Regions from separate parts of the Kineococcus sp. AC630 genome, predicted to be linked through region 2. Evidence: riboswitches for the same ligand, from Rfam matches in the RefSeq annotation. Region 2 holds a riboswitch; each other region holds the start of a gene.
What was found. Region 2 has a riboswitch for S-adenosylmethionine ahead of AC0I8G_RS14300 (MetQ/NlpA family ABC transporter substrate-binding protein). Riboswitches for the same ligand answer to the same signal wherever they lie in the genome.

Region 1: it holds a riboswitch for S-adenosylmethionine, as region 2 does, so the genes downstream of both, AC0I8G_RS01985 (MFS transporter) here and AC0I8G_RS14300 (MetQ/NlpA family ABC transporter substrate-binding protein) in region 2, are expected to answer to the same signal.
Region 3: it holds a riboswitch for S-adenosylmethionine, as region 2 does, so the genes downstream of both, AC0I8G_RS11525 (rhodanese-like domain-containing protein) here and AC0I8G_RS14300 (MetQ/NlpA family ABC transporter substrate-binding protein) in region 2, are expected to answer to the same signal.
Region 4: it holds a riboswitch for S-adenosylmethionine, as region 2 does, so the genes downstream of both, AC0I8G_RS22410 (ABC transporter ATP-binding protein) here and AC0I8G_RS14300 (MetQ/NlpA family ABC transporter substrate-binding protein) in region 2, are expected to answer to the same signal.

Annotation. Positions count from the first base shown of each region.
Region 1 is NZ_CEEDMJ010000002.1:26,364-31,662, reverse strand. It holds gene AC0I8G_RS01990 (LLM class flavin-dependent oxidoreductase) at 1-1,007, opposite strand, end outside; gene AC0I8G_RS01985 (MFS transporter) at 1,004-2,332, opposite strand; SAM riboswitch class I at 2,342-2,430, opposite strand; gene AC0I8G_RS01980 (SGNH/GDSL hydrolase family protein) at 2,516-3,307, shown strand; gene AC0I8G_RS01975 (alpha/beta hydrolase) at 3,387-4,481, shown strand; gene AC0I8G_RS01970 (electron transfer flavoprotein subunit alpha/FixB family protein) at 4,495-5,299, opposite strand, start outside.
Region 2 is NZ_CEEDMJ010000012.1:110,888-116,186, forward strand. It holds gene AC0I8G_RS14280 (purine-cytosine permease family protein) at 1-698, shown strand, start outside; gene AC0I8G_RS14285 (OsmC family protein) at 777-1,280, opposite strand; gene AC0I8G_RS14290 (DUF7711 family protein) at 1,337-1,963, shown strand; gene AC0I8G_RS14295 (DUF1737 domain-containing protein) at 1,960-2,163, shown strand; SAM riboswitch class IV at 2,268-2,378, shown strand; gene AC0I8G_RS14300 (MetQ/NlpA family ABC transporter substrate-binding protein) at 2,446-3,402, shown strand; gene AC0I8G_RS14305 (methionine ABC transporter ATP-binding protein) at 3,399-4,421, shown strand; gene AC0I8G_RS14310 (methionine ABC transporter permease) at 4,490-5,089, shown strand; gene AC0I8G_RS14315 (diacylglycerol/lipid kinase family protein) at 5,162-5,299, opposite strand, start outside.
Region 3 is NZ_CEEDMJ010000009.1:127,312-132,610, forward strand. It holds gene AC0I8G_RS11520 (O-succinylhomoserine sulfhydrylase) at 1-754, opposite strand, end outside; gene AC0I8G_RS11525 (rhodanese-like domain-containing protein) at 751-1,158, opposite strand; SAM riboswitch class I at 1,165-1,263, opposite strand; gene AC0I8G_RS11530 (glycoside hydrolase family 35 protein) at 1,318-3,141, opposite strand; gene AC0I8G_RS11535 (GNAT family N-acetyltransferase) at 3,221-3,715, opposite strand; gene sufU (Fe-S cluster assembly sulfur transfer protein SufU) at 3,763-4,203, opposite strand; gene AC0I8G_RS11545 (SufS family cysteine desulfurase) at 4,208-5,299, opposite strand, start outside.
Region 4 is NZ_CEEDMJ010000027.1:30,067-35,365, forward strand. It holds gene AC0I8G_RS22385 (hypothetical protein) at 1-332, shown strand, start outside; gene AC0I8G_RS22390 (hypothetical protein) at 376-1,218, shown strand; gene AC0I8G_RS22395 (DinB family protein) at 1,221-1,715, opposite strand; gene AC0I8G_RS22400 (ABC transporter permease) at 1,756-2,553, opposite strand; gene AC0I8G_RS22405 (aliphatic sulfonate ABC transporter substrate-binding protein) at 2,550-3,587, opposite strand; gene AC0I8G_RS22410 (ABC transporter ATP-binding protein) at 3,625-4,434, opposite strand; SAM riboswitch class I at 4,428-4,521, opposite strand; gene AC0I8G_RS22415 (YqjF family protein) at 4,615-5,299, shown strand, end outside.

The sequences.
Region 1 (5,299 bases), on a different contig from region 2:
TCGGTGGTCACGTGCTGCAGGGTCTCGTCGGCGGCGCGACCGGCGAGGTCGACCCCCGTCCACCCCCCGAACAACGCGAGGGCGGCCTCGCGGCTGGCGTGCTCGCGGTAGTCGGCGAGCAGCGCGCGCGCCTCCTCGTCGCTGCTGCGGACGACCGTGGTGAGGCCGGCGAGGACCTGCACCGACCGCGGGTCACGGCCGGCGCGTTCGACCTGTTCGCGCAGGGAGTCGACGGACCTGCGGGCGATCTTCGCGGTCGGCGCGATGATGAACACGCACTCCGCGTGCCGGGCCGCGAACTCCTGCCCGCGGGGCGAGGAACCCGCCTGGAAGATGACCGGTGTCCGCTGCGGCGAGGGTTCGCAGAGGAACGCGCCGGGGACGTCGAAGTACTTCCCGTGGTGGTCGATGTCGTGGACCTTGGCCGGGTCGGCGTAGATCCCGCGCCCGGCGTCGCGGACGACGGCGTCGTCCTCCCAGGAACCCTCCCAGAGCTTGTAGCAGACCTCCAGGTACTCCTCGGCGACCTCGTAGCGCTCGTCGTGGGCGACCTGGGCGGTGAGACCCAGGTTCTTCGCGGCCGAGTCGAGGTAGCCCGTGACCACGTTCCACGCGACGCGGCCGCCGGTGAGGTGGTCCAGCGTCGTGAGGCGGCGGGCCAGGGAGTAGGGCTGTTCGTAGGTCGTGGTCACGGTGAGCCCGAAACCCAGGTCCTCGGTGACGGCGGCCATCGCCGACACCGCGGCGAGCGGGTCGTTGACGGGAACCTGCACGGCGGCGCGGACCGCCGCGTCCCGCGATCCCCCGTGGACGTCGTAGGTGCCGAGGACGTCGGCGAGGAACAGCGCGTCGAAACCCCCGCGCTCGAGGAGGCGGGCGAGGTTCGTCCAGTGGGCGAGGGTCCGGTAGTCCGCGCTGTGGTCCTCCGGTCGCGACCACAGCCCCGCGGCCTGGTGGCCGACGCAGGCCATGGCGAAGGCGTTGAGGCGCAACGGTGTCGGGCTCAACGGGACAGTCCCTCCAGAGGTCGGTGCGCGGTCTCGCGGGTGAGCGCGGCCGCGATGGTGGTGAGGACGGCGAGGAAGCTCAGGTACCCCGCGACGATCCAGGGCGAACCGTTCCCCGCGGCCAGCAGGGACGCCGCGATGAGCGGGGTCAGACCGCCGCCGAGGACCGCGCCGATCGAGTACCCGAGGGACGCACCGCTGTAGCGGGTGCGGCTGTCGAACTGCTCGGCGAAGAAGGCGCCCTGAGCGCCGTACTGGCTGTCGTGACCGAGGTTGATCGCGATGACCATCGCGCCCACGATCAGGACGGTCGACCCCGTGTCCAGCAGCAGGAACGCGGGCACCGTGAACACCGCGGTGAGGACCGACCCGAACAGGTAGACGGGTTTGCGGCCCACCCGGTCCGAGAGCAGACCCCACAACGGCGTGGCGGCGAGGCTGATGACCGAGGCGACGAGGACGGCGAGCAGACCGACGTCGGCCCCGTCCTCGCGCACGTGGTTGGTCAGGTAGTTCAGCGCGAACACCGTGTAGAGGACGTAGGCGCCGTTCTGGCCCAACCGCATGCCGGTCGTCAGGAACACCCCGCGCTTGTTCGTCGCCAGCACCTCGGCGACCGGTCGGCGCGACGTCGCGTCGGCTTCGCGCAGCGCGGTGAACGCCGGGGAGTCGGTGACCTTGAGGCGGATGACCAACCCGACGACGACGAGCACGGCGCTGGCCAGGAAGGGGATCCGCCACCCCCAGGCGAGGAAGTCCTCGCTCGAGGTCAGGGTGCGGGTGAGCCAGAAACCCCCGCTGGCCAGGACCATGCCGGCCGCGGAACCCATCTGCGGGATCGCGCCGAACAGACCGCGCCGGCCGGTGGGGGCGTGCTCGACGGACAGCAGGACGGCCCCGCCCCACTCACCCCCGGCCGAGAAACCCTGCAGCAGCCGCGCCGCGACCAGCAGGACCGGGGCCCACACCCCGATCCGGTCGTGGGTGGGGAGCAGACCGATGGCCGCCGTGGAGATCCCCATGACCAGCAACGAGGCCACGAGGACCGCCTTGCGGCCCACCCGGTCGCCGATGTGACCGGCCACCGCACCGCCGAGGGGTCGGGCGGCGAAACCCACGGCGTAGGTGGCGAACGCGGCGATCACGCCGACGGCGCCACCGACGTTCGGGAAGAACAGCGGGCCGAGGACGATCGCCGCGGCCGTGCCGTAGAGGTAGTAGTCGTACCACTCGATGGTGGTGCCGACGAAGCTCCCCAGCGCCGCCCGGCGGCGGACGAGGGGTTCGCTGGGCGTCGCGAGGACGGTGTCGTGCACGGTGCTCACAGAACGGTTCTCCCATCGGTCCTGGCGGTAGCACCTTCCCCGCGGGGTGGTTGCTGCGACGTCGACGAGCCAGGTCTCTCGGTCGCTCTGGATGGCTGGGGCGAACCTACGACGGGGGCGCGCGCCAGGCAAACCGGGACCCGGTCCCGGGCGCGGGGCGCGAGCCGGTGCCACAGTGGGCGGGTGAGCTTCCCGTGGGCCCGCTCCCCACGCACCTCCCGGACCGTCGCCCTCCTGCTGGCCGTCTGCGCGGCCGCCTGCGCCGGGCCGGACGACGCCGCCTCGTCCTCCGCGCCCCTGCGCCTGCTGTCCCTGGGCGACTCCGTGCCGGCGGGAGACGTCTGCGGCTGCACCCCCTTCCCGGACCTGGTCGCCGACGGTCTCGCGCCCGCAGGCGGGGCCGACGTGGTGCAGCGGGCCAGCGGCGGGGCGACGTCGACCGACGTCGACTCCGTCCTGCGCCGGCTCGCGGCGGACGAGGGACCCCGACTCGGTGCGCCGGACGTCGTGCTCCTGCAGGCCGGGGCCAACGACCTCGTGCAGCAGGTCGACCTCGCCACCTCCACCGCCGGGGCCGTCGACACCGACGCGACGATCGAGCGGGTGGTGGCGACGCTGGCGGGGACCGTCGACGAGCTCACCGCCACCGGAGCCCGGGTCGTCGTCCTCGACTACTGGGCGGTCGGGCTGGACGGTGCGGTCGCCCGGCAGGAGTACACCCCCGCCGAGCTGCACGACCAGGTCGCCCTCACCGACGCCTTCGACGACCGCCTCGCCGTCGCGGTGGGCAGCGAGGCGCTCTTCGTGGACCTGCGCCCGGTGTTCCACGGCCCGGACGGGACCGGCGACCCGACGACGCTGCTCGCCGCGGACGGCGACCACCCCGACGCCGCCGGGCACCGGGCCATCGCGGACGCCGTGCTGGACGTGCTCGCAGGCTCGGAGGGTGCTGCCGGTTCGCCGGGAGATCGCTGAGAGAGGGCACGTCCCCGCCTGTGGTGACCCATGGTGGTCCCGGCGCACCACGCGCCGGTTCTGGCACGGGGGGTGTGGGGTGGGTCTCGACGATCCGCTGACGAGGTGGATCGCCATCGGCGTCGCAGTGGTGGCCACGGTGGCGCTGGTCGTCTGCTGGCGGGGACTGGCCCGGCGGGGGTTCCTCGCCCTCCTGGGACGCTCGGTGGCCCTGCTCGGGGTCAACGTGAGCGTCCTCATGGCCGTCTTCCTCGTCGTCAACGCCCAGTTCGGGCTGTTCTCGGACTGGGCGGACCTCCTCGGGACGCAGCAGGTGGTCACGACCACGCAGGCCAGCGGGTCGGCCACCGCCCAGGCGTCCGAGGCCGCCCCCGTCCGTCTCGACGGCTACGACGGGAGGGTCTGGCGGGTCCAGGTCCCCGGCCCCCGCTCCGCCACCACGGCCGAAGCCCTGGTGGTCCTGCCCACCGGGTACGGCACCACCCCCGCCCCGGCCGGGGGGTACCCCGTCATCGAGGCCTTCCACGGCTACCCGGGGACCCCGGAGCAGTGGCTCGACGCGATGCACCTGCTGCCCTCGCTGGACGCCGCGGTCACCGCGCACCAGCTGGCCGCGTCCGTGGTGGTCATCCCGACGCTGGAGGTCCCCGCCGGACGCGACACGGAGTGCGTCGACGCGGGAGCCGGTCAACCGGCGCTGGAGACCTGGCTCTCCCAGGACGTCCCCGACTACGTGGAACAGCACTACGCGGTGAGCAGGCAGGCGAGGTCGTGGGCCACCCTCGGGTTGTCGATGGGTGGCTGGTGCGCCAACGAGCTGACCATGCTGCACCCCGACCGCTTCAGCGCGGCGATCGCCTTCGGCGGCTACTCACGCCTCGACCTGGGGTCCTGGAAGCCGTTCCCTGCGGACAGCCCCCCGGCGAAGCGCTACGACCTGGTCGCCCTCGCGCGCCAGGACCCGCCGCCCGTGCGGTTATGGGCCCTGGCCTCGAAGGAGGACGGGCTGTCCTGGCCGAGCACCCAGGCGCTCGCGAGCGCGGTGCACGGGCCCACCACGATGACCCTCGTCACCCAGCAGCAGGGCGGTCACCGGACCAGCATCTGGGCGGGCATCGTCCCGCAGGCGCTGACCTGGCTGGGGTCGGCGCCGGGGTTCGCCCCGGCGACCTGACGCCGCCCCGCGGTCAGGGGCGGCGGGCCCGGAGCTCCGCCACGAGCGCGGGGACGACCTCGCCGAGGTCCCCCACGATCCCGTAGTCGGCGAACTCGAAGATCGGGGCGTCGGGGTCGTTGTTGACGGCGACGACCGTGCCGGCCGCGTCCATCCCCCCGCGGTGGTGGACGGCGCCGGAGACGCCGAGGCCGATGTAGAGGCGGGGCGAGATGGTCACGCCGGTCTGCCCGACCTGGGCCTCGTGCCCGATCCAGCCTTCGTCGGTGGCGACGCGGGTCGCGCCGACGGCCGCGCCGAGGACGTCGGCGAGCTCCTCCACCCCGGAGAAGTCCCCGTCGACGCCGCGGCCACCGACGACGACGACCTCCGCCTCGGCCAGCGCCGGACGGTCGCCGGTGGGCCGCTTCGTGCGGGAGACGACGGTGACCGCCCGGGCCGCCGCGGACGCCTCGACGGTGTGCTCGACGAGGGCCGTGTCGGCGGGGACGGCGACCGGCGCGGCCGGCACGACGTTCGGGGCCAGCGCGACGACGGCGAGCCGGCCCCTCGCGGCGCAGGCGGTGTCCCAGGACCCGGCGAGGACGCTCTTGCGGGCGACCCACCGCCCGTCCTCGAGGGCGACCGAGGCGGCACCGGTGACGACCCCGGCACCGGCGCGGACGGCGAGCCGGGCCGCGACCTCCTTGCCCTCGAACGTCGAGGCGACCAGCAGCAGCGAGGGTTCGACGGCGGTGATCACCATCTGCAGGGCGTCGACGACGGAGGCCGTCAGCTGGGCGTCGGCTCCGTCGACGTGGACCTGGTGCAGCGTCGCG
Region 2 (5,299 bases):
TCGTGTTCGGCGCGCTCGTCGCCGGGTCGTCGAAGGACCTCAGCGGCCGGATCGCGGCGGACCCCGTGGGGGCGCTCACGGACATCCTGCCGACGTGGTTCCTCGTCCCGTTCGTCGTCGTCGCCGTCCTCGGCCTCGTCGGCGGAGCGGTCATGGACATCTACTCCTCCGGCCTGGCGCTGTTGAACGTCGGACTCCGGGTCCCCCGGCCCGTGGCGGTCCTGATCGACGCCTGCCTGATGATCGCCGGGGCCGTCTACATCGCGTTCTTCTCGCAGGACTTCCTGACGCCGTTCCAGGGGTTCCTGATCACCCTCGGCGTCCCGATCGCCGCCTGGGCGGGGATCTTCCTCGCCGACCTCTCGCTGCGCCGCGGTGACTACGCGGAGGCGGAACTCCTCGACTCCCGCGGGCGCTACGGCTCGGTGCGCGGCCTGTCGGTGATCACCATGGTCGTCGCGACCCTCATCGGTTGGGGTCTGGTCTCGAGCTCGGTGTCGTGGCTGTCCTGGCAGGGCTACCTCCTCGCCCCCCTCGACCTGGCCCACCGGGTGCCGCCAGCCGGTGGCGAGGACGGCTACTGGGACAGCAACTGGGCCTACGCCGGCCTCGGCGTGGTCATCGCCTTCGTCCTCGGCTTCGCCGCCGTCGTCCTGGGCGGGCGCCGCGCCGTCGCCCTCCAGGAGGAGCGCGCCTGACGCTCGTCGCGGGGGGATCGTTGACTCCACGGTCCCGCAGAGTGGGACCGTGGAGTCAACGATCCCTCCCGGCAGAGCTCAGCCGCGCTGGACGGAGACCTTGGGCGGGGTCTGCAGGGTCTGGGCGATGACGCAGTAGCGCTCGGCCAGCGAGATCATCTTGGCCTCGGTCGCCTCGTCGGCGTCGGAGGTGAACGTGAAGGTCAGGGTGACGTCGGTGATGCCCACGGGCACCTCGCGCGAGACGCCGAGCGTGCCGCGGGCGTCCCAGTGCGCCTCGGCGGTCACCGACGCGTTGCGCAGCTCCACGCCCATGGCGGTGGCCACGCTGCGCAGGGTCACGCCGGCGCAGGCCGCGACGGCCTCGCAGAGCATGTCGGCGGAGCACGCCTCGGTCCCGTCGCCCCCGGCGGCGGGGTGCAGCCCGGCGCGGGTGGTGCCCGCGAACCCGTCGACCGACACGCCGATGGACTGCCCGTCCAGCACCGCCACGGCCTTCGCGGGAACCAGCGCCTTGGCCGGGTCCTCGCGGTAGGCGTCCTTCAACGGCTTCTGCAGGGCCCTCAGTTCGGTCGAATCCACCGGGCGAGCTTAGGCCCCCGCGGGGCCGGCCCCGCAACACCCGCGAAGATGCTGCCGTGAAGTGGACCACTGCCGTCAGCAAGCTCGCCGACGTCGCCCAGGGGTGCGAGCACGCGAACTCGTTGCCCGCCGAGCTGCACCTCTTCCGCGCCGAGGAGGCGTGGGTCTTCGGCGCCCTGCTCGGGCCGCAGCAGGACAGCGAGGACCCGGCGTTCGTCCGGGTCGCCGTCGTCGTCGACCTCCCCGAGGACGAGTGCGCGCTCTTCAGCCGACCGCAGGCCGGTGAGTTCTGGCTCAACGCGTCCGGACTGGCGAAGAGCCCCGTCCAGGTCCTCTTCCGGTCCGCGCAGGCCCCGGTGTGGAACCACCTGGTCGAACGGCCGGTGCGGTTCTGGGCCCGGGAGGAGGGCCTGGACCACGAGGCGCTCCTGCAGCTGCGCAACGGCGACGGCGAGGCGCTGCGCCCTGAGACGCCCACGGACGGGGAACTGCGCGAACGTCTCGACCGCGACCTGCGCGCGAGCCTCGAGGCACTGCGCCGCACGACCACCGACTACGACGGGAAGCGCTGGGCCCGGGCCAACCACAAGAAGCTCGGCGACGCGCTGGCGGACGTCGCCCTGGGCCTGCTGAGCCTGCAGGACGCCCGCGACGCTCTGGGCGCGAATAGTCTGGACGCGTGAGCGACGAGAAGCTGACGTACCGGCTGCTGACCGGCCCCGACGACCGATCCTTCTGCGAGAAGGTCACGGCGGCCCTGGCGGAGGGCTACGTCCTCCACGGCAGTCCCTCGATCACCACGACGGACGGGCGCACCGTCGCCGCGCAGGCCGTCGTCCTCCCCCACGTCCTGAGCCGACCCGGTGACGGCGGTGCGGCGTGACCGAACGCCTGCGCTGAGACGCGGGCGGTCCCGCGGCCGGGCTGATCACCGGCGCGCGGGGGCGATTTGACGGGTTCGACGACGGGAACCTACGGTTCCCCCACGGTCATGAGTGACAGCGACAAGCCCTGGCTCGTTGTCCGGCAACCCTCCCCCGCGGCGGGGTGCCCCAGGTGAAGACCAGGCCGGACGACCCCGTCCGGCAAGCGCGGAGCAACGCACGTCGTCGATCACGGGGTGCTGCGAGCCGCGCGCCCGCCGTTCGACCACCGGAGTGCCACCGTGTCCAGCCCCGCCCCCGCCCTGCCCGACAAGCCGAAGCGCCGCGGCCTCCTCATCGGGATCGTCGCCGCCGTCGTCGTCGTGGTCGTGGTGATCGTCGCCGTCGTCCTCGGGACCCGCAAGGACGACACCGCGACGACCGCCGCCGCCGGTTCCGCCCCGGCCCAGACCGTGAAGATCGGCGTGGCCGACAAGTCGCTGGACTACTGGAAGACGTACGTGGGCCTGGCGAAGTCGAAGCTGAACGTGACGGTCGACCTGGTCAACTTCTCCGACTACAGCCTGCCGAACCCGGCGCTGTCGCAGGGCGAGGTCGACCTCAACCAGTTCCAGCACATCCAGTACCTCGCGAACTACGACGTCACCGCCGGGGACGACCTGCAGCCCATCGGTGCGACCGCGATCTACCCGCTGCCGCTGTACTCGACCACGGCGAAGAGCCCGTCCGAACTCCCCGAGGGCGCGAAGGTCGCCATCCCGAACGACGACATCAACCAGGCCCGCGGCCTGCTGGTGCTGCAGTCGGCCGGTCTGCTGACCCTCAAGGACGGCGGCAACGCCTTCTCCTCGATCGACGACATCGAGACGAAGAAGGTCGACGTCACCGCCGTCGACGCCTCGCAGACCGCCGGCGCGCTGCAGAGCGGTTCGGTCGCCGCCGCGATCGTCAACGTGAACTACGCGACGAGCGCCAAGCTGCCGGAGACCGACGTCATCGCCAAGGACGACCCGTCCGACCCCTCGGCCGCGCCCTACGTCAACATCTTCGCCGCGCGGGCGAAGGACAAGGACAACGAGACCTACCTGAAGCTCGCGGCCCTCTTCCAGGACCCCGCCGTGCAGACGGTGTTCGCCAAGGACTACCCGAACGCGGTCGTCTCCGACCGCAGCGCCGCGGACCTGCAGGCCGACCTCGCCACCGTCGAGGCCGACGCGAAGGCCGCGAAGGGCAAGTGAAGACCCTCGTCAGCCTGGAGAACGTCTCCAAGCGCTTCGACCGCCGCGACGGCACGTCCGTCGCGGCGGTCGACGACGTCAGCCTCGAGGTCCGCGAGGGTGAGGTGCTGGCCGTCATCGGGTACTCCGGGGCCGGCAAGTCGACCCTGGTCCGCCTCGTCAACGCCCTCGAGAAACCCTCCTCCGGCAGCGTCCGCGTCGCCGGTCAGGACCTCACGAAGCTGTCGGAGGGTGATCTCCGCCGGGCCCGTTCGGGCATCGGGATGATCTTCCAGCAGTTCAACCTGTTCCGGTCGCGGACGGTGGCGGGGAACGTCGCCTACCCGCTGACCGTCGCGGGCGTCGGGCGGGCGGAACGCGACGCGCGGACCGCGGAACTCCTCGACTTCGTCGGTCTGCTGGACCGGGCGCACACCTACCCGGAGCAGTTGTCCGGCGGGCAGAAGCAGCGCGTCGGCATCGCCCGGGCACTGGCCACGAACCCGCCGCTGCTGCTGGCCGACGAGGCCACCAGCGCCCTGGACCCCGAGACCACCACCGAGGTCCTGTCCCTGTTGCGGCGGGTGAACACCGAACTCGGCGTGACCATCGTCGTCATCACCCACGAGATGGACGCCGTGCGCCAGATCGCGGACCGGGTCGCGGTGATGGAGAACGGCCGCCTCGTCGAGGTGGGCGACGTCTACGACGTGTTCTCCACCCCGCAGACGCCTGCGGCGCAACGCTTCGTGCGCAGCGCGACGCACGACCGTCCCGCCCCGGACGCGCTCGAACGGCTCCGCACCCACCACCCGGGCCGCATCGTGAGCGTCCGCATCACCGACGAGATCGGGTTGCAGCAACGCATCGACGCGGCGTTCCGCGCGAGCGCGACGAGCGCGGAACTCGTCTACGGGGGCGTCTCGGAGATCCGCGAGCGCCGGCTGGGGTCGCTGACCTACGAACTCACCGGACCCGACGTCGACGCCGCCCTGCGCACGTTGCGCGAGGCCGGGATCCACGCGGAGGAGGAACGGTGAACGGCTGGTTCGACGGTTTCCTCGACAGTGCCGACGTGTTCCGGACGGCGATCGGTCAGACCCTGCTCATGGCGGGCATCTCGCTCGTCGTCTCGGGTGTCCTCGGTCTGCTGATGGGCATCGCCCTGTACGCGACCCGGCCCGGCAACGTCTTCGGCAACCGGTGGGTGTTCGGGAGCATCGGGTTCGTCGTGAACCTGGTGCGCCCCATCCCCTTCGTCATCTTCATCGCCGCGATCGGCCCGCTGCAGAAGGCCGTCGTGGGTTCCACGATCGGCACGAACGCGGTGACGTTCGGCGTCGCCCTCGCGGCGGCGTTCGCGGTCGCCCGCATCGTGGAGCAGAGCCTCGTCGGGGTCGACCCCGGGGTGGTGGAGGCGGCGCGTGCGTTCGGTGCGTCGCGGATGTCGATCCTGTTCAAGGTCGTCATCCCGGAGGGCCTCGGGCCGCTCGTCCTGGGGTACACGTTCATCTTCATCGGCATCGTCGACATGACGGCGCAGGCCGGGCTCATCGGCGGCGGTGGCCTCGGCGACTACGCCATCACCTACGGGCAGCACCGCTACGACTGGGGCGTCGTCTACGTCAGCGTCGCGACGATCATCGTCATCGTCCAGGTGGGTCAGCTCGTCGGGAACCGGATCGCCCGCGGCGTCATGCGCCGCTAGTCCCCGACTCCTCGGACCCCGGACCCCGGACCCCGGACCCCCGTCGTGATCACACGGCGGGGGTCCCCCCGTTCAGGGGCAGATGACGTCGTAGACGTCGGTGTGCATCTCGAACCGTTCGTAGCTCTGGTGGTCGGTGACCTCGCCGTCGGAGTTCAACCGGAACGTCCCGGACCCGGCGTCGATCTCGACGACCTTCCCGGTCGCGGT
Region 3 (5,299 bases), on a different contig from region 2:
TCGCCAGGGTCCACGCGTTGAACGGGCTGAGCGTCGGCCCGGTGTGCCGGGTGAGTTCGCGGAACCTGCCGTCGATGAACTCCGAGGTCCCGAGGACCGCTCCGCCCATCACCCGGCCCTGGCCGTCGATGTGCTTGGTCGCGGAGTACACGACGACGTCGGCCCCGAACTCCAGCGGGTGCTGGCCGACGGGACTGGCGAAGGCGTTGTCGACCACGACGGTCGCCCCCGCGGCGTGCGCGAGGTCGCTCACCGCGGCGATGTCGACGAGGGTCTGCATGGGGTTTGCCGGGGTCTCGAAGAACACCGCCTGCGCCGGGGTCGAGAGCGCGCGTTCCCACTGCGCCAGGTCCTCGCCGTCGACGAACTCCGTCGTGACGCCCCACCGGGGGAGGATCTCGTCGAGGATCACGAAGCAGGAGCCGAAGAGGCTCCGCGCCGCCACCACCCGGTCACCCGCGCCGAGGAGCGCGGCGAGCGCGTAGAACACCGCGGACATCCCGCTGGCGAGGCCGTAGCAGGCCTGCGCCCCTTCCAGCTGCCGCAGCCGTTCCGTGAACACCGACACCGTCGGGTTCCCGTAGCGGGAGTAGACGTAGCGGTCGACGTCGCCCGCGAACGCGGCCTCGGCGTCGGCCGCGGTCGCGTAGGTGTACCCCGACGTGAGGTACATGGCCTCGGCGGTCTCCTCGAACTGCGACCGCACCAGGCCGCCGCGGACGGCGGTGGTGTCCGGGCGCCAGCCCTCGCTCACGACTGGCGCCAGGGCAGACCCGCCGCGCGCCAACCCACCGCACCGCGGTGACCGGCGTCGTCCAGCGGACCCTCGAACCCTTCGAGGACGTTGTAGCTGGGCGCGATCCCGGCGGCGGTGGCGGCCTCGGCCGCACCGACGGAACGCTGCCCGGAGCGGCACAGGAACACGACGGGGGCGCCCGCACCCGGGGTGATCCCCGCGGCGGCGAGTTCGGCCAGGAAGCGCGGCGGGTCGACCGGGAGCCAGGACACGAGGACCGGCTCCCGGCCGGTCCCGCTGGTGTCGGGAACCCCGACGAAACGCCATTCGGCGTCGGTGCGGACGTCCACGAGGACCGCGTCCGGGGTGTCCCGGACCAGGTCGAAGGCCTCACGCGGGGTGAGGTCGCCGGCGTAACCCACTCTTTCCTCCCATCGGTCCTGGCATGAGCACCCTCCCCGCCGGTGAGGGCGTGGGGGTTGCTGCGGCGTCGACGAGCCAGGTCTCTCGGCCGCTCTGGATGGTCCCGTCAGCGTAGGGCATCGCGACGAGGGGCAGGACGGGTGGAGCATCGTGGGTGGTTACTCCTCGGTGTGGCCGAGGTCCAGGTCGGGCAGCGTGCGGACCCACGGGTCCGCGGCGGCGTCGAGTTCCAGGACCGTCACGTCGTTGGTCCCCGCCCGCAGGACCGGCCCCGGGACGTAGAGCGTCCGCTGCGGTCCGCGCCGCCAGTAGCGCCCCAGGCAGAACCCGTTGACCCAGACGACCCCGCGCCCCCAGCCGGCCGTGTCGAGGAAGAGGTCGACGGGCTCCGCCACCTCCAGCTCCGCGCGGGCGAGCACCGGCCCGGCGAGGAACGTCACCGCACCCGTCCGCCCCGCCGGGGCGGCTGCCAGCCGGTCCGGGTCCAGCGCCTGCACCCGGAGGTCGCGCACCGCCGCGTCCCCGACGCGGACGGGGCCGACGACGCCCTTGGGCTCGCCGAGGCGCGGACCGTAGTTCACCCGGCCCGCGTCCTCGAGGAGCAGGTCGAGCCGGGTGCCGGCGGGGTGCGGCGGGAGGGCGAGCGTGGTGTCGTGGTCCTCCCGGAACAGGGTGCCCAGCCGCACTCCGTCGAGCAGCACGGTGAGGCGGTCGCGCACCTCGGCCACGTGCAGGACGGTCGGCCCCGGGGATCCGGGCGAGGTGGCGCTGACCCACGCGAAGGGGGCGGGCACCCCGCTCTCCGTCGCCAGGTCGTCGAGGAACGGGACCTCCTCCCCCGCCACCGGCTCGAGACCGTCCACGGCCTTCGCCAGCGGGAGCGCACCGACGAGCGGAGCCCGCAGGACCGGCGCCGGCCGCGCCGGCGGCGGGACGTCGGCACCGAGTTCGACGTACCCGCCGAGTACCTCGCGGAACGCCCAGTACTTCGGCGTGGGCCGGCCGGCCTCGTCGAGGAGCGCGTCGTAGTCGTAGGACGTCGTCGTCGCCTGGTAGGTGCCCTTGTCGTTGGCGCCGCTGGTGAACCCGAAGTTCGTGCCCCCGTGCACGACGTAGACGTTCACCCCGGCACCGCGTTCCAGCATCGTCGTCAGTTCGGCGACGGCCGCCTCCGGGGGCGTCGTCCGGTGGTGGGAACCCCAGTGGTCGAACCAGCCGACCCAGAACTCCGAGCAGACCAGCGGTCCCTCGGGCTGGTGGCGGCGCAGGGTGTCCAACCGCTCGGCCGCCCGGCCGCCGAAGGACCCCGTCGTCAGCAGTCCGGACAGGGTCCCCGCGGCCAGCATCTCGTCGGTGGGCTGGTCGACGGTCGTCAGCGGCACGGTGATCCCGCAGCGGCGCGTGGTGGCCACCAGGTGTTCCAGGTAGGCGGTCCGGGCGGCGCTGTCCGTTGCGGCGCTGTCGGTCTCGCGGGCCGTCGCGTACGCGCCGTACTCGTTCTCCACCTGGACCAGGACGACGCGTCCGCCCCGGTCGGCCTGCCGGGGAGCGACGACCTCGTAGACCCGGGTCAGGAACTCGTCGACGGCCTCGAGGTAGTCCGGGTCGTCGATGCGCAGCCGGACCCCGGAACGGGTGAGCCAGACCGGCAACCCGCCGTTGGACCACTCGGCGCAGATGTAGGGGCCCGGCCGGACGACCACGTCGAGGTCCTCCGCGGCCGCCGCGTCGAGGAACCCCGCGAGGTCGCAGGAGCCGTCGGTGCGGAACTCCCCGCGCCGTGGGGCGTGCAGGTCCCACGGCACGTAGGTCTCCACCGTGTTCAACCCGAGCTGGCGCACCGACCGCAACCGGTCGCGCCAGTGGTCGGGGTGGATGCGGAAGTAGTGCAGCGCACCGGACAGCAACCGGTGGGGACGCCCGTCGGCGAGGAACCCCTCCGGCCCGAGGGTCAGAGCGGAGGTGCGGGCGGTGGGGTTCACGTCGACTCCTGTGCTGGGCCGGCGCCCTCGCCGGTGCGGGAGGCCACCGTAACCCCCGGGGGTCCGCGCCGGAGCGGGGTCAGTCCTCGACGAGGAAGCGGTGCATGACGTGCAGGCCGACGAGACCGTGCTCGGGGTGGTCGAAGGCCTCGGGAACGGTGCCGACGATGCTCATCCCCAGCGAGCGCCACAACGCGACCGCCGCGGTGTTCGTCTCGACGACGGCGTTGAACTGCATGGCGCGGTACCCGTGGAACGCGGCGAGGGCGAGGACGTGCTCGCCGAGGGCGCGTCCGACGCCGCGACCGCGCGCCGCGGGCGAGACCATGAAGCTCGCGGTGGCGACGTGGGCCCCGGGGCCCGGCCGGTTCGGCCCCGTCTTCGCGGTGCCGAGCACCTGCCCGTCCTCGAGCGCCACCACCGTCACCCCCGGCGGGGACTCGACCCAGAGGTCGCGCGCTCGCTCCGAGGTCAGCCCGCGCGGGTAGGCGTAGGTCTCCTCCTCGGCGACGATCTCGTCGAAGAACGGCCAGATCTGCGCCCAGTCGGCGTCGGTGAACTCGCGGATCTCCACGCCCGCAGGCTACCCACCGACCACCGGGAGCCGAGGGGCCCCGGGGCTCAGGGGGTGGCGGGCGCGCGGAGCAGGGCGTCGGCGAGGGCGGACCAGCTGAGGAGGGCGCACTTCACCCGCGCGGGGTACTTCGCGACACCGGCGAGGGCGACGGCGTCGCCCAGCACGTCCTCGTCACCCTCGTCCTCACCCCGGCTGGTCAGCATGTGCTGCACCGCATCCCGCACCGTGACGACCTCCTCGAGCGAGCGCCCGACGACGAGGTCGTGCAGCACCGAGGCCGAGGCGCGGCTGATCGAGCACCCGAGGGCGTCGTAGGAGACGTCCTCGACCGTGTCGCCGGCGAGCGCCACCCGCAGGGTGATCTCGTCGCCGCACGTCGGGTTCACGTGGTGGGCCTGCGCGGCGAACGGGTCGCGCAGACCCTCGCCGTGCGGACGTTTGGAGTGCTCGATGATCAGCTGCTGGTACAGGTCCACGGCGCTCAGGCTCTCACGCGAACAGCGCCCGGACGCGGTGCAGCCCGCGCAGGACGGCGTCGATGTCGGAGCTCTGGTTGTAGGGCCCGAAGCTGACCCGGGTGGTGGCCGCGACCCCGAACCGGCGGTGCAGCGGCCAGGCGCAGTGGTGCCCGACCCGCACGGCGACGCCCTCGTCGTCGAGCAGCTGCCCGACGTCGTGGGCGTGGACGTCCTCCACCACGAAGGAGACCAGGGCGACCCGATCGGCGGCGTCGAGCGGGCCGAGGACGCGGACCCAGGGCAGTTCCGCCAGTTCGGCGAGCAGGCGTCGGGTGAGGTCGCGTTCGTGGGCCTCGAGGCGGGCCATCCCCGAACCGTCGGGGCCGAGCCCGCGCAGGTAGTCGACGGCGGCGTGCAACCCGACGGCCTGCGCCGTCATCGGGACACCCGCCTCGAACTTCTGCGGGACGGGGGCGAAGGTGGAGCGTTCCATCCGGACCAGTTCGATCATCGACCCGCCGGTGAGGAACGGCGGCATCGCGTCGAGGACCTCGGCCCGGCCCCAGAGGATCCCGATCCCCGACGGCCCGAGCATCTTGTGCCCGGAGAACGCCGCGAGGTCGACCCCGAGCGAGGGGAGGTCGACGGGCAGGTGCGGGACGGACTGACAGGCGTCGAGGACGACGAGCGCCCCCACCCGGCGCGCCGCGGCGACGAACGCCTCCACGGGGGCGAGCCCGCCGAGGACGTTGGAGGCGTGGGCGAAGGCGACGACCTTGGTCCGCTCCCCGACCAGCGTGTCGAGGGCGTCGAGGTCGAAGGACCCCCCGTCGGTGACGGGGACCCAGCGCAGGACGGCACCGGTCCGGGCGCAGAGTTCCTGCCAGGGCACGAGGTTGGCGTGGTGCTCGGCCTCGGTGACGAGGATCTCGTCGCCCTCGGCGAGGACGAACCGCGGGTCGACGGCCTGACCGTCGGGGGCGGTGCCGCGGGCGGCGTAGGCCGTGGTGGTGCTGAACGCGTGCGCGATGAGGTTGAGCGACTCGGTGGCGTTCTTGGTGAACACGACCTCGTGGGCGGGTGCCCCGACGAAACCCGCGATGGCGGCCCGGGCGGCCTCGAA
Region 4 (5,299 bases), on a different contig from region 2:
TGACGACACCACGGAAGGCACGCTGGTCGGAGTGGGTGCTGGTCGCCGTCTTCGCGGGCCAGACGGCCATCTCGGTCGCGGACCGGGAGTGGGGACGTGCGCTCGCGCCGGGGATCTTCCTCGTCGGGTTCGCCGGGCAGGTGCTCTTGCACCGCCTGAAGCGCCCGACCGCGGCGACCACGGTCCTCTTCGTCGCGATCGTTGCCGTCTTCGTGGTCTCGATCGTGCGGCACACCTGGTGGCTGGCGGGCGTTCTCGGCGTCGGGCTGCTCGCCCTGGCCGGGATCTGGGGGACGACCTGGTGGGTCGGACGCCGCGCCACCCAGGCGTGACCCGGGGCTCAACCCGGCCGTCCGCGCGGCCGATCTCAGAACGGTGAGTCGACGCGGACCGGTCCTGACGGTGTCGGCGGCTGCGGCGGTCTCGGTCGCGTCGCTCGTGGCGCTGTCGATCTCGACGCACACCTCCCTGTGGCGGCTGTACCGGGACGGACTCGCCCACCTCGCAGGGCTCGACCCGCAGACGGTGTCGGGGTTCCCGCACGCTGAGGCGCCCCGGGTCCTCGACTCGATCGGGCAGTCGGCAGGGTTCCTCGTCCCGTTCGTCGGGGTGGTCGCCCTCGGCACGGCGTTGGCCCTGGTGGGCCGGCGGTGGTGGGCGGTGGGTGCCGTCGTCGGACTCGACCTCGCGGGCGCGATCGACCGCTTCCCCCTGACCGGGGGTCTACTGCTGCCTGCCGACCCGAGCCGGGCGACGTTGCCCGTGGGATGGCCGTGGGACGAGATCGCCCTGGACGTCGGGTTGGGTCTGCTGCCGGTCCTCGTCGCGGTCCTGACCGGGGTACCTGCGGCAGTGACCCGGCCGGCGCTGCGTGTTCCCGGGGTCGCGGCGCTCGTCGTCCTGGTCGTCGGGACGGTCCTCCACCCCGTCGACCTCGATGCCGCGGCGGTGCTGCACGCGGCGCTCGTCGTGCTGGTCGTGGTGTCGACGGGGGTGGTCGCGGCGGGTCGCACGAGTCGCCAGCTGATCTGCGGCGCAGCCGTTCTCGTGGTGCTCGTCGCCGTGCGGGCCCTCCTGGGCGGCTCCGGGTTCCCCGTCCTCTGGGTTGTGACGGTGCTCGCGGGACCGATCGTCGTCCTCGCGACGCCCTCGCTGACGCGGGCGTGGGTACGGTCGTTCCGTTCCGGCGAGGGAGTCACACCCTCCGAGGGGCGGTGACGCTACTCCCCGGTGCGCCCGTCGAGGCACTCCCGCAACAGGTCGGCGTGCCCGGCGTGCCGGGCGTACTCCTCGATCAGGTGCACCAGCACGTCGCGGACGCTCACCGGACCGTCGCGGTGCGGCACCTCGCGGCCGAGGTCGGCTTCGGGCAGTTCCGCCAGCCACGCGTCGGCGGCCGCGACCTCCTGCCGCCAGGTGGCGAACGCCTCGCTCACGACCGCGTCGTCGGCCACCGCACCGGTGAAGGCGAGTTCCGGGTCCTCCGCGGTCCAGTAGAGCCGCGGGGTCTCCGGACGCTCGGCCAGGGTCCGGGGGAACCAGTCGCGTTCCACCTTGGCCAGGTGGCGGACGAGGCCGAGCAGGCTCAGTGAACTCGGCGGCACGGACCGGGTCGCGAGCTGCCCCGCGTCGAGGTCCTCGCACTTGCGCTCGATGACCTCGCGGTAGTGGCCGAGGTAGTCGAGCAACGTCGCCTTCTCACCCGTCGCGCTCACGCCGACCACTGTCGCGGACGACCGCGGCGGGGACAACCCGTCACCCCCGGGCGCGTTTGACCTGACCCTCGACCAGCCCGAGGACGAGGTCGGACCCCTTGCCCAGCACCGCGAGCAGGATGATGGCCAGCAGCACCTGATCGGTCCGGCCGGTGTTCTGCCCGTTGGTCAGCTGGAACCCCAGGCCGATCGAGGCGGCGAGGAGTTCCGCGGCCACCAGGAACAGCCAGCTCTGGGCCAACCCCAGCCGCAACCCCGACAGCAGGGCGGGAGCGGTCGCCGGCAGCAGCACCTCCCGGAACAGCCCGATCCCGCGGCGGCCGTAGGCCCGGCCCACCTCGACGAGAGCGGGGTCGAGGTGGGTGAGGGCGTTCAGCACCGTCGTGTAGACCGGGAAGAACGCCCCGATCGCGACCAGCGTGATCTTCGGGGTCTCCCCGAGCCCGATCCAGAGGCCCAGCAGGGGGATCCAGGCCAGCGATGGCACGGCCCGCAACGCGCCGAGCGTGGGGGCAAGGAGGTCGTGCACCACCCGGGACGAGCCGGTCAGCCCACCGAGCACCACCCCCGCCACCGCGCCGACGGCGAAACCCTGCAGGACGCGCTGCACGCTGATCGCGATGTTCAGCTGCAACTGCCCCGTCGCCCACATCTGCCGGGCCGCGTTCAGCACGTCGACCGGCGGCGGCAGCTGGACGCGTTCGAAGACCCCCGCCCCGGTCGTGAGGAACCACGCGAGCAGCAGCAGCAGAGGGACGACCCAGCCCAGCCACCCGCGGTTCCGCGGACCCCGCGACCGGCGCACCGGAAGGGGGCGTTCGGTGTCCAGCACGCTCACGAGACGGTGGCCTTCTCGGCGAAGTCGGGCACCAGCAACCCGTCGAGCGCCTCCGTCGCCGCGTCCGCGGAGGGGACGTCACCGGCGGAGGCCATGAGCGGGATGATCCCCGCCAGCACGGTGCGCTGGGCGTCACCGGGGACGGAGTCGACGTCGAGCGTCGTGCGTTCCAGCACCCGGGCGGCGACCTCCGGGGTCAACTGCGCCTGGGTCGCGTAGAGCGTGGCGAGGTCCGCGGGGTTCGCGATGGCCCAGGCGCGGGCGGTCGCGTACGCGTCGACGACCTGCTGCACCAGCTCAGGAGAGCTCTTGATGAAGGCCTCGCGGGCGTTCAGCATCCCGTAGGTGTTGAAGTCGACGTTGCGGTACAGCAGCTTCGACCCGGCGAGCAGTTCGGAGCCGGCCATGTTGGGGTCCAGCCCCGCCCACGCGTCGACGTCGCCGCGTTCCAGGGCAGCGCGACCGTCGGCGTGCTGCAGGTTGGTGATCGTGACGTCGCTCGCGGACAGACCCGCTTTGTCCAGGGCCTGCTGCAGGAAGAAGTACGGGTCGGTGCCGGTGGTCGCGGCGATCTGCTTGCCGCGCAACCCCGCCACGTCGGTGATCGTGGAGTCCTTGCCGACGACGAGGGCCGTCCACTCCGGCTGGGAGAACACGTCGATCGTCTGGACCGGGGAACCGTTGGTGCGGGCCTGCAGCACGGCCGACCCGGCGGTGGAGGCGATGTCGAGGTTGTCGTTGCGCAGGAACTCGTTGGCCTTGTTGCTGCCCGCGGACTGCTCCCACTGCACGGTGAGGCCGGCGTTCTCGAGGATCTTCTGCTCGCGGACGACGAGGCTGAGCGGGTTGTAGAGCGCGTAGTCGAGGCGGACGGTCCCCCCGCCCGAGGCGCTCCCGGAACCGGTGGCGGTGGCGGGGGCACCCCCGCTGGAGGACTCGCCCTTGACGCACCCGGCGGCGACGAAGGAGACCCCGCCCAGGGCCAGGCCGAGGGCGAGACGGCGGGTGGGCAGGTTCGAGGGCACGACGGACACGGTTCTCCTGGGGTTTCGCGGTGGTGGGGGGTCTGCGTCAGACGGTGCGGGGAACGCCGAGCAGGTCGAGCAGTTCGACCCGCAGTTCCGCGGTGGCGGCGTCACCGCGGTCGCGGGGGCGCCGAGCGGGGACGGCGAGGTCGCGGACGACCGTCGCACCGGCCGTGTCGGGGGAGGGGCCGAGGACCAGGACCCGGTCGGCCAGGTGCAGGGCCTCGTCGACGTCGTGGGTCACCAGCAGGACCGTGGCGCCGGTCTCGCGCTGCACCTCGTCCAGCAGGTCCTGCATCTTCAGCCGGGTCAGGGCGTCGAGGGCCGCGAAGGGCTCGTCGAGGAGCAGCACCCCGGGCCGGCGGACCAGGGCCCGGGCCAGGGCCGTCCGCTGGGCCATCCCGCCGGAGACGCGACGCGGCCGGTGGCCGGCGAACTCGCCCAGCCCGACGACGTCCAGCCAGCGCAGGACCTCCGTCCGGCCCTCCGCCCGCGGGGTGCCGCGCGGCAGCCCGAAGGCGACGTTCCCGGCGAGGTCGCGCCACGGCAGCAGCCGCGGTTCCTGGAAGACGACGGCGGTGCGGGGGTGGACCCCGCGGACCTGTTCCCCGCCGACCTCGATCGAGCCGGTGGTGGGGGTGTCGAGCCCGGCCACCAGGCGCAGCAGCGTCGACTTCCCGCTGCCGGAGGCGCCGAGCAGGGCGACCGTGCGCCCGGCCTCGAGGGTGACGTCCAGCGGGGCGAGCACGTCGCGTTCGCCGAAGGTCCGCCCGACCCCGCGCAGCCGGACGTCGGCGGCGTCCACGCGGGTGGGTTCGGTGCTCGGCGGGGACGTCACGGACACGGGTTCCTCCATCGGTCCTGGCGTGAGCACCACACCCCGCGGACGGGGAGGTTGCTGCGGCGTCGCGGAGCCAGGTCTCTCAGCCGCTCTGGATGGTGGATCCAGGGTAAGGCAAGTTGCGACGACAACCACCCGCGACCGCACGAGGAGTGGCTGCCGCGCCGGGAGCGCCCCGGCCAGGCACGATGAACCGTGCCCGCCACCGTCCCGACCCTGGACCGTCTCCCGCCCGTGACCGCCCCGGCCCTCTCCGGGCCGGTGATGATGCACCAGCACTGGGACGACCTCGCCTTCCTGCACTGGGCGGTCGACCCGGCGCTCGTCGCCCCGCACCTGCCGCCCGGGGTCCGCCCGGACGTCCTCGACGGCGTCACCTACGTCGGGCTCATCCCGTTCACGCTGCGCGGCGCCGGGCCGGGTCGGGCTCCCGCGGTGCCGTACGCGGGGACGTTCCTGGAGACGAACGTCCGGCTCTACTCCGTCGACGACGAGGGCCGGCGCGGGGTCGTCTTCGCCAGCCTCGACGCGACGCGGCTCGCGGTGGTCCTCGGCGCGCGGACGGCGTTCGGGCTGCCGTACCGGTGGTCGCGGATGCGGCGGGCGGAACGGGTCCGCGACGGTGCGCGCGAGCTGGCGTGGACGTGCCGGACCCGCGCGGGCGTGCGCAGCCGCATCGCCGTCCGCCTCGGCACCGATCGGGTGGAGGACGAGGTCGCGGCGTTCGTGACCGCCCGGTTCGGGCTGCACGTCGCCCACCGGGGGCGCACCTGGTGGGTCGCGAACGAGCACGAGCCGTGGCCGTTGCGCAGCGCCGAGGTGCTCGTCCTCGACGACGGACTGCGCGGGGCGGCGGGGTTCGACCTCGCCGGACCGCCCG